DNA from 3 places in the Megasphaera sp. UBA4382 genome. Region 3 is predicted to be linked to each of the others. Evidence: riboswitches for the same ligand, from Rfam matches in the RefSeq annotation. Region 3 holds a riboswitch; each other region holds the start of a gene.

Region 1 (3,275 bases), on a different contig from region 3:
ATTGTATGGGGAATGATGGATACGGAAAACTGGCTGCTTCCGGCAGAAACGACAGTCAGGCTGATTCCATCAATGGTAATGGAACCTTTTTCTACGATAAAGGGCGCCATGTCCTTGGGAATGGAAATGGTGATAACCCGGGCAATCCCGTCGTTTTCTATACGCGACACATGGCCCGTTCCATCGATATGGCCGCTGACGATATGACCTCCCAGGCGGCCGCCGACCTGCATCGCCCGTTCCAGATTGACAGGAGAACCGGTACGCAGTTCACAGAAGGAAGTCCGCCGCATCGTTTCGTGCATGACATCCGCCGTAAACGAAGTATCGTTCAGGGATGTCACAGTCAGGCAGACACCATTGACGGCAATGCTGTCGCCGATGCGTGTACCTTCCAGCACAGTGTGAGCTTCTATCGTAAGGACGATGGAGTCAGTGCGGCGGTCCATGGCACGGATTATCCCCAATTCCTCAATGATGCCAGTGAACATAGGCACCCTCCCTTTCTGTATTATAAGCTGTAATCAATATATTAGTATCTAACATTTTGACACTGTCATAGGAAAGAGGCATGCATTCAGTCAGATCGTCAACACCTTTCCCACCGACAGAGGGGAGCGACTGTGAACCGCCAATAACCTTATTTCCAACAAAAGCATATATCTTATCGACCAGTTTGTAATCAAAAAAACTCCCCTGTACGGTGCTGCCGCCTTCTACGAGAATACTGCGTATGCCCTCTTTCCACAACAGATTCACTGCCTGTACCAGGTCAATATGTCCTTCTCCTGTCAGCGGGGCCAGAATAACGCGGACGCCCAGTTCTTTCAGGCGGCGCATTTTATCTGTATGACACAATGTCGTCGTGACAACGATCGTATCGGTAGTCTTATCCGTTATGACCAGTGCCGTTTCCGGTATACGGCCGTGAGTATCCAGGACAATGCGCACGGGCTGGTGAGGCGCCTCCTGCTCTTTACGCTGTATGCGGCAGGTCAAAAGAGGATTGTCCGCCAGGATGGTATTAATGCCTACCAGGATTCCATCATAGATAGAGCGCAGATAATGGCCCTCCCGCCGCGCTTCTTCATTGGTAATCCACTGGGATTTACCTGTCCGCGAAGCAATACGGCCATCCAGGCTCTGGGCCAGTTTGGACGCGATAAATGGCTTTTCAACCATCATATTCTTGATAAATACTTCATTGAGCTGGGCGGCCTCGCGGGAAAGAAGTCCTACCTCCACGGGAATACCGGCCTGCCGTAAAATCGCAGCACCTTTTCCGGCGACGAGCGGATTGGGATCCAGCATGGCCATGACGACCTTTCCCACCTTTCTTTCTACCAGCGTCCGGGCGCAGGGAGGCGTCCGTCCATAATGAGCACACGGTTCCAACGTGACGTACACCGTAGCTCCTTCAGCCTGATCTCCCGCTTCCCGCAGTGCCCATACTTCTGCGTGAGGTGTACCGGCCTTGTGGTGATAGCCCCGTCCTACGATTTTACCGTCTTTGACAATCACACAGCCTACAGCCGGGTTTGGGGATGTATACCCCAGTGCCAGTCTGGCCAGAGACAGGGCTTCCTGCATATATTCTATCGGTTCCAAGATTGTCCTTCCTTTCCTGTCACAGAAACAAAAAAGGCCATCGGTACACATACATACCAATAGCCTTTTTGAGCACACTAAATAAACACGTCCGTGCTGTCTTTTCCCATCCAGACTATACTGTCGGTACCGAAATCCCATCGGTTCAGCTCCCATAAGGAGTTAGCGGACTCTACCGCCGGTCAGGAATTGAAAGCGTCGCTTTCTCACCTTGCCCCAAAGACTATTTCTATTCAGTTCTTTCATACAAAAGACATTTTACCATAATAAAATGCGAAATACAAGCACTGCCTGCGTTCAGCGCAGGGCCGCAATAGCTGCCGCCCGGTCTTTGGCACCAAAGACAGCGCTGCCGGCTACGAGGAAATCAGCCCCCGCTTCCCTGACAGCCTGAACGGTCTTGCTATTGACACCACCATCGACTTCAATGACGGCTGTCGTATTGCCGCTCTTCGTCAAGAGCGATCGGGCCGCCCGGATTTTATCCAGCGTATAGGGGATAAATTTCTGCCCGCCAAAACCGGGATTGACACTCATGATAAGGATCATATCGACCATTCCGGCCACGCATTCCAGAGAAGAGACGGGGGTCGCCGGATTGAGTGCTGCACCGGCCTTCATACCGGCTTCGTGAATCTGCTGGATGACCCGGTCCAGATGGATACAGGCTTCCTGATGGACCGTAACATACGTGACGCCCGCTTTCTTCAGGCCATCAATATACGTTTCCGGATGTTCTACCATGAGATGGGCATCAAAGGGCGTCGACGTATACTTGCGCAGGCTGGAAATCACGGGGACACCGAAGGTCAGGTTGGGCACAAAATGCCCATCCATCAAATCGAGATGAATATAATCGGCGCCGCCTTTTTCAACGTCTTTGACTTCATCGGCCAGGCGGGCAAAATCGGCAGATAAAATGGACGGACAAATAGCTACCATGCAAATCGTTTCCTTTCCAGAATGGACTCTAAAATCTTGCAATACGTTTCATATCGTTCTTTTCTTATCTTTCCCTCTGCTACGGCATGTTTGACGCAGCAATCCGGTTCATGATAATGGAGGCATGAATTGAACCGGCAGGTACCGGTGTATGGCATCATATCGGGGAACAGCTGTATCAGCTCCCGGGGTTCCAGATTTTCAAATTCCAGAGAACTGAATCCCGGCGTATCGACGACATACGTATGGTCATCCATGCAGAGTATCTCTGAGTGACGTGTCGTATGGCGGCCCCGCTTGATCTTTTCACTTACCTGACCGACAGACAAATCCCGTCCCAGGATCCGCGATAACAGGCTGGATTTCCCTACACCGGACGGGCCGCCAAAAGCCGTTATCTTCTGGGGCAGGAGCCGGAGAAGCGCGTCGATGCCTTCCCCTGTCCGGGCCGATACGAGGTACACATCGTACCCGCAGTCCTGATAAAAAGACTGATACTGTTCTGCCTTTTCCCGGTCCAAATCGCACTTATTAAAGCAGAGCTTGGGATGGATGCCGGCGTACTCACACGTCATGAGCATCTTATCCACCAGGAACTGGTTCGGATCCGGTGACTGGGCTGCCATGATGATGAACATCTGGTCTATATTGGCCACAGCCGGGCGCCGGAGCGCATTAGACCGCGGCAGGACGGCTTCGATGACCCCTTTGTGGTCACCGACCAT
Region 2 (3,275 bases), on a different contig from region 3:
TTAGTCCGCCAGAAAGACTGATTGCATTGACGTAAGGAGAGTTGTAATGAAATGAGTTTTTGCTCATTTTGTTACAACTCTTTTTTGTTTTGTATATCGGATTATTCACTTATTCATAGACAAGGAAAAAGCTCTGGCCTATAATGGAACTAAACTTATATTTTTATCAATAGGAGCCTTCATCATGGAAACTGTGAAACATGCGGATCATTATAACCGCAATCTGGAATGTCCTGCCTGTGGCAAGAAAAGCCGGTTTAAAATATGGGACCGCATACAGATAGACAAAAATCCCGGACTTCGGGATAAAGTACGGGATTTATCTCTCTTTCGGTTTCAGTGTCCGAAGTGCGGACATGAAACATATCTCGATTATGATTTCCTTTATATTCAGAGCAATCTGCGCCTGGTCATTTATTATGCTCCCGGCGGAGGAGATGTGACAAATATGCATCAGTCACTGCAGAAGCCGGAATATGAATTCATGAAGCCATTCCGCTATCGCCTTATCCGCCAGCGGGCGCAGTTACTGGAAAAACTTGCCATTTTTGACGCCGGATACGATGACAGAGTAATAGAAATCATGAAAGTAATGATTCAATCTTTTCTGGCAGCACAGGCCAGCCCGATTCATGCCAGCCTGATTGAATTTACTCACAGTGAATCGGGCGATGCCTTTCATTTTGCTGACCAGAGCCAGCAGAAATCAGGCATGCTTCCGTTTAATGATTCCATGCACCAAACGTATCAGGCACTGGAGCGTGATCTGGGAGAGGCGCTGCCGCCGGATGACATGCTGGAAATCACACCCCAATGGGCAGTTTCCTTTGTAAAGGACCATCAGGATTTATTTGCCTGACGGGCCATGTAGTCTTTGATATCTTTCAATGTAATGAAGGGCAGATGATACATATCTGCCAGGTGCCATAACTGAGGTGTACGCATCATGGTTCCGTCTTCGGCCATGATTTCACAGCATAATCCGGCTTCTTTCAGGCCAGCGAGACGCATGAGATCTACCGTGGCTTCTGTATGTCCGCCGCGGGTGAAAAGACCGCCTTCTTTGGCGACGAGGGGAAACATATGCCCGGGACGACGGAAGTCTGACGGACGGGAAGCGTCTTCTGTCAGCATACGCGCCGTATAAGCCCGTTCTACTGCGGAAATACCTGTTGTTGTTTCTACGTGGTCTATGGAGACGGTAAAGGCTGTTTCATGGTTGTCCGTATTCCGGGCTACCATAGGCGGCAGATCGAGTTTTTCTGCAAAGGCCGAACTGATGGGAAGGCAGATGAGACCTTTTCCATGAGTCGCCATGAAATTCATATTTTCTGTTGTGCAGTACTGGGCGGCGCAGATAAAGTCACCTTCATTTTCTCTGTCCGGATCATCTGTGGCGATGATAATCCGGCCCTGGCGCAAAGCATCCAGTGCTTCATCGATAGTGTTGTACGTTCGTTTCATTGTCATAATGCATGCCTCCGTATATAAGGGTATTGGGAATTGTCTTCAGCAAAAAAATAACCCTGACCAGGACGGTCAGGGCATACAGGCACAGCATCAGACAGACTGCGGACGCAGCCTGAGATTGCCTTCTTCCATCCAGACTATACGGTCGGTTTTGGAATTGCACCAAATCATGCGCCAAAGCGCTAGCGGACTATACCGCCGGTCGGGAATTGCACCCTGCCCTGAAGACATTTTTATTATACCATTAATTTTACGCATTGCAACTATGTAGCAGGAGAAATTTAAAGAATCAAAAAGGTATCATTATGAAAATCAAAATAGACAAAAACGGTCAGGCAGATATAGAATCTGCATGCGCTGAACAGGAGGAACGGTATGAATATAGCTCATTATGTTAAAGCAAAAAGCCTGGAGGAAGCCTGGCAGTTAAATCAGAAACGGTCAGCGGTTATCCTGGGTGGCGGTTGCTGGCTGCGCATGTCTCCCCGCCGCAGGGTGGCAACGGCAATTGATTTGATGGATTTGGGACTGGATGAAATACGCGAAACAGAAGAAGCATTTTATATTGGAGCTATGGTGCCATTGCGCCAACTGGAAATTTCTGAATCACTGGAAACGTATACCCAGGGGGCTATGAAGGAAGCATTGCGTCATATTGTGGGTACACAATTTCGCAATATGGCGACGGTAGGAGGGAGCATCTGGGGCCGGTTTGGCTTTTCTGATGTATTGACACTCTTTCTGGCTTTGGATGCAGAAGCCGATTTATATAAAGGCGGACGAATACCCCTGTCTCTTTTTGCGGAAAAGACGGCAGATACGGATATTTTAAAAGGCATATATCTCCCTAAAAAGAAACGGCGGACGGCCTATGCTTCGCTGCGGCTGAACGCGACCGATTTTCCTGTCCTGGCCTGTGCCGTATCCCGCACAGCAGATAGCGTCTCCTGTAGTGTGGGAGCACGACCGATGAGAGCACAGGTACGATGTCTTCCGGCAGGTACGGGAATGACCGGGGATGAAGCGGAACGGGCGGCCCGTGAAGTGGCGGATTCTTTATCTTTTGAAGATAATATGCGGGCCAGCCGCATATACCGGCATGATATGGCGATGGTTCTGTGCAGGCGGTTGTTATTACAGACGGCAGGGGAGGGAGACTAATGAGAATTCAGTACTGGCTTAATGGAAAGATGGAAAGTGATGAAATTTTACCAGGACAGATGCTGTATGAATTATTGCGTAAAAAGGGATGTTATAGCGTCAAATGCGGTTGTGAAACGACAGCATGCGGATTATGTACGGTATGGCTGGAGGAAAAACCGGTACTGTCCTGTGCCGTGCTGGCCGCCCGCATTGACGGAAAGCATGTTATGACACTGGAAGGACTGCAGGATGAAGCACAGGAATTTGCCCGGTATATGGGACAAGAAGGCAGCGATCAGTGTGGATTTTGTAATCCCGGTTTTGTCATGAATGTGCTGGCTATGGCAAGAGAATTAGATAATCCTGGAGAAGAAGAAATCAAAGAATACCTAGCAGGCAATCTCTGCCGATGTACGGGATATGTCAGTCATATGAGGGCATTGAAACGGTATCTGACAGAAAAAGGAAAGGGGATGCGGTTATGAGAGAAATCAACCGGGTGGTTATGAAAAAAGATGCCCTGCAACTGATGACAGGAAAACCGGCTTATACGGAAGATTTAGCACCGGAAGGCTGTCTAATCGTCAAAGCTCTGCGCAGCCCTCATGCCAGAGCCATCGTACGTCATGTTGACACGAAAGCTGCCCTGACCGTTCCGGGCA
Region 3 (3,275 bases):
GTGCTTTGTCTGGTATACGGCATGAAAGGCCGTAAAATATCTTTTATCTTTGGCTTTGTACAATGCGTTGCCATGACATACATTGCCTGGATCAGCCATGCCTATGGGTCTTTTGCCATGGATATCGTCTATGTCATTTCCCAGCCGATAGGATGGTATATGTGGGGGCATCAGGAAACGACTCATTCGTTTCAACCGGGGACGCGGAAAAAAGTATTTATGGCAGCCTTCATTGCCTGGGCGGCCGGCTGGTTCGTCCTGGCCCAGGTAGGCGGCCAGCTGCCTTATTTTGATTCCATTAACTTCGTAGTCAGTTTTATAGCTCAGATTCTCTACATTCTGAAGTATAATGAAAACTGGTCTCTCTGGATTTTTGTCAATATTGCCAATTTTATTTATTGGACGATTTTATCGGTTCAGATGGTACTGGGGGACAACACGATTGGCACCCTGGGAGCCAACTTGTCCCAGGTGGCGTTACAGGCCGCTCTGTTGTTCAATGCCATCTATGCACAGAAAGTATGGTCCAGCGGTGAAGCCGATAATGAAGGCGGCGCAGCTTAAGATTACGTAATACACATATGATTCCGCTTAAAAAAGCAGTAGCATTACGCAAAAACGCGTAATGCTACTGCCTTTTTTACAATCACTTATTTCAGATGAGTCAAGATATGCCCCATCTTATTTTTCTTAGTTTCCAGATAGAATTCATCAAATTTCTGGGCCGGCATTTCAATGGGAACCCGTTCGACGATTTCCACGCCAAACCCTTCGAGACCGTAAATCTTGAGGGGATTATTGGTAAGGAGTCGTAATTCCCGGGCACCCAGGTCCTGGAGTATCTGGGCACCAATCCAGTATTCGCGGAGATCCGGGGCAAAGCCCAGTTTTTCGTTGGCTTCTACTGTGTCATACCCCTGTTCCTGCAGGGCATAGGCTTTGAGCTTATTGATGAGGCCGATGCCGCGTCCTTCCTGGCGCATATACAGGAGGATGCCCCGCCCTTCCTTATTGATCTGCGTCAGGGCGGCGGCCAGCTGTTCACCGCAGTCGCAGCGGCAGGAACCGAAGACATCACCGGTCAGGCATTCCGAATGGACCCGGCAGAGGAGGTTTTTGCCATCGCCGATTTCGCCTTTGACGAGGGCGACATGGTGTTCCCCGGTCAGGTCATTGATATAACCGTAAATCTTGAATTCGCCGTATTTGGTAGGCATCTTTGCCGTAGCTTCCCGCACGACGTGTTTGTCATGACGACGGCAGTAATTCTGCAGATCGTGGATGGAGACGAAAGTCAGGTGGTGAGTGCGGGCCAGTTCCCAAAGTGCCTTGGAGTGCATGATTTCGCCGCGTTCATCGAGGATTTCGCAGCATACGCCGACTTGCTTCAGCCCGGCCAGGCGCAACAGGTCCAATGTGGCTTCCGTGTGGCCGTTGCGCATGAGGACACCGCCCTTGACGCCGGTCAGGGGAAATACATGTCCCGGCCGGGTAAAATCATCAGCTGAGATAGAATCTGTCGCGGCTTTCTGGATAGTACGGGCCCGGTCTTCTGCCGTGATACCCGAATCTGTATCTTTATAGTCGATAGAAACGGTAAAAGCCGTATGGTTGTTGTTGGTGTTTTCGCCTACCATAGGGAACAAGCCCAGCTTATGGGCATATTCCTGACTGACGGGCAGGCAGATGAGTCCCTTGCCATGATTCATCATGAAATTGACGTTTTCCGGGGTGCAGTACTGGGCAGCGCAGATGAAGTTGGCTTCATCTTCCCGTTCGGGATCGTCGGCAACCATGACGATATGACCAGACTGCAATTCCTGGATTGCTTCTTCAATCGTATTATATGTTTGTTCTTTTGTATCCATCAGAAACCTCCTGTATATAATTAAAAGCCCTGTTGCACTATGCATGCACAGGGCTTTATGACAATAAGAATACACATACACTATCATCATATCTTCTCTCATCCAGACTCTACTGTCGGTTTTGGAATTTCACCAAATCGTACACTGCGTGTTCGCGGACTGTCACCGCCGGTCGGGGATTGCGCCCTGCCCTGAAGATTATTCTATTATACCTGCAAATAGAAAGGAAGTAAAGAGACACCTTTCAGGTATTCATTCCACATCAAAGATTTTACCGGGATTGAGGATGTTGTTTGGATCGAGCGCTTTTTTTACGGCCCGCATCATGGCCAGTTCGTCGGGATTGGTGAATTCTTCCATCAATGCCTTGCGTTTGCTGCCAATTCCGTGTTCACCAGACAGACGGCCACCCAGCTGATAAATGAAACGATACAGCTCCTGCTGATTTTCCGAAACTTTTTCTTCCCATTGTTCGTATGTGAGGTCCTCGTTTTTCAAAATGTTCAAATGAATATTGCCATCTCCGGCATGACTGGCGATGCGTGTGATGAGGCCATATTTCCGGGCCAGTTCCAGAATCCGGGCCAGAAGCCGCGGCTCCTGATCGACAGGGACGACGACGTCTTCCTTACATACGATAAGGCTTTCGGCACGTACCGCTTCGGCAAAGGCCTTGCGGGCCTGCCAGATACGGGCCGGGTCGGCGACCAGTACGGAAGAAGCACCACTGGCCGTGCATAGTTCGTCGAGGACGATGGCTTTATCATCGAGGTCGTCTTCACTCGTGCCTTCTACTTCCACAATCAGATAATTGCCCGTATCGCTGCCTTGGAGCGTTTCGTTCAGATAGCGTTCTACGGATTTGATGGTGATGTTGTCCATAAACTCAACGCACGTCGGCGTTATGCCGGCTTTTATGATTTTATTGACGACGCCGATGGACGCTGCTGTGTCGTCGAACACGGCGAGAAGGTCCAGCTTGTACCGGGGTTTGGGGAGTAATTTCAACGTGGCTTTGGTGATGATGCCCAGTGTTCCTTCTGATCCGATGACCAGCTGATCCAGACAATATCCCGTCGATTGCTTCTGCAGGCGGGCACCGAGCTGTACAATCCGTCCCGTAGGATTTACGATTTCAATGGAATAGACCTGATGCCGCGTTGTCCCGTATTTTACGGCCCGGTTGCCACCGGCATTGGTCGCGATGTTTCCGCCGATGAAACAGGAATCGCCGCTGCAGGGGTCGCCGGCATAGAATAATCCTTTTTCTTCAGCGGCTTTTTGCAAATCTGACGTGCGCACACCCGGTTCAACGACTGCGTACAGGCTGTCTGTATTGATTTCCAGGATATGGTTCATTTTTTCCAGTGACAATACGATGCCTCCATAGATGGGAACAGCTCCGCA

Evidence for each region. A riboswitch is a leader RNA that binds a small molecule or an ion and turns the genes downstream of it on or off. The one in region 3 is predicted to bind FMN.
Region 1: linked by a shared signal. The riboswitch ahead of ribD (bifunctional diaminohydroxyphosphoribosylaminopyrimidine deaminase/5-amino-6-(5-phosphoribosylamino)uracil reductase RibD) and the one ahead of B4H10_RS01195 (bifunctional 3,4-dihydroxy-2-butanone-4-phosphate synthase/GTP cyclohydrolase II) in region 3 are both predicted to bind FMN.
Region 2: linked by a shared signal. The riboswitch ahead of ribB (3,4-dihydroxy-2-butanone-4-phosphate synthase) and the one ahead of B4H10_RS01195 (bifunctional 3,4-dihydroxy-2-butanone-4-phosphate synthase/GTP cyclohydrolase II) in region 3 are both predicted to bind FMN.

What each region holds. Positions count from the first base shown of each region.
Region 1 covers NZ_DGRS01000021.1:47,221-50,495, reverse strand. Annotated here, with positions in the region: gene B4H10_RS02270 (riboflavin synthase) at 1-491, opposite strand, end outside; gene ribD (bifunctional diaminohydroxyphosphoribosylaminopyrimidine deaminase/5-amino-6-(5-phosphoribosylamino)uracil reductase RibD) at 472-1,608, opposite strand; FMN riboswitch at 1,703-1,836, opposite strand; gene rpe (ribulose-phosphate 3-epimerase) at 1,906-2,550, opposite strand; gene rsgA (ribosome small subunit-dependent GTPase A) at 2,544-3,275, opposite strand, start outside.
Region 2 covers NZ_DGRS01000065.1:3,885-7,159, reverse strand. Annotated here, with positions in the region: gene B4H10_RS07910 (hypothetical protein) at 1-21, shown strand, start outside; gene B4H10_RS07905 (CpXC domain-containing protein) at 185-859, shown strand; partial or broken gene ribB (3,4-dihydroxy-2-butanone-4-phosphate synthase) at 865-1,470, opposite strand; FMN riboswitch at 1,587-1,703, opposite strand; gene B4H10_RS07895 (FAD binding domain-containing protein) at 1,846-2,631, shown strand; gene B4H10_RS07890 ((2Fe-2S)-binding protein) at 2,631-3,098, shown strand; gene B4H10_RS07885 (xanthine dehydrogenase family protein molybdopterin-binding subunit) at 3,095-3,275, shown strand, end outside.
Region 3 covers NZ_DGRS01000015.1:23,080-26,354, forward strand. Annotated here, with positions in the region: gene pnuC (nicotinamide riboside transporter PnuC) at 1-564, shown strand, start outside; gene B4H10_RS01195 (bifunctional 3,4-dihydroxy-2-butanone-4-phosphate synthase/GTP cyclohydrolase II) at 651-1,868, opposite strand; FMN riboswitch at 1,955-2,071, opposite strand; gene B4H10_RS01200 (FAD-binding oxidoreductase) at 2,121-3,275, opposite strand, start outside.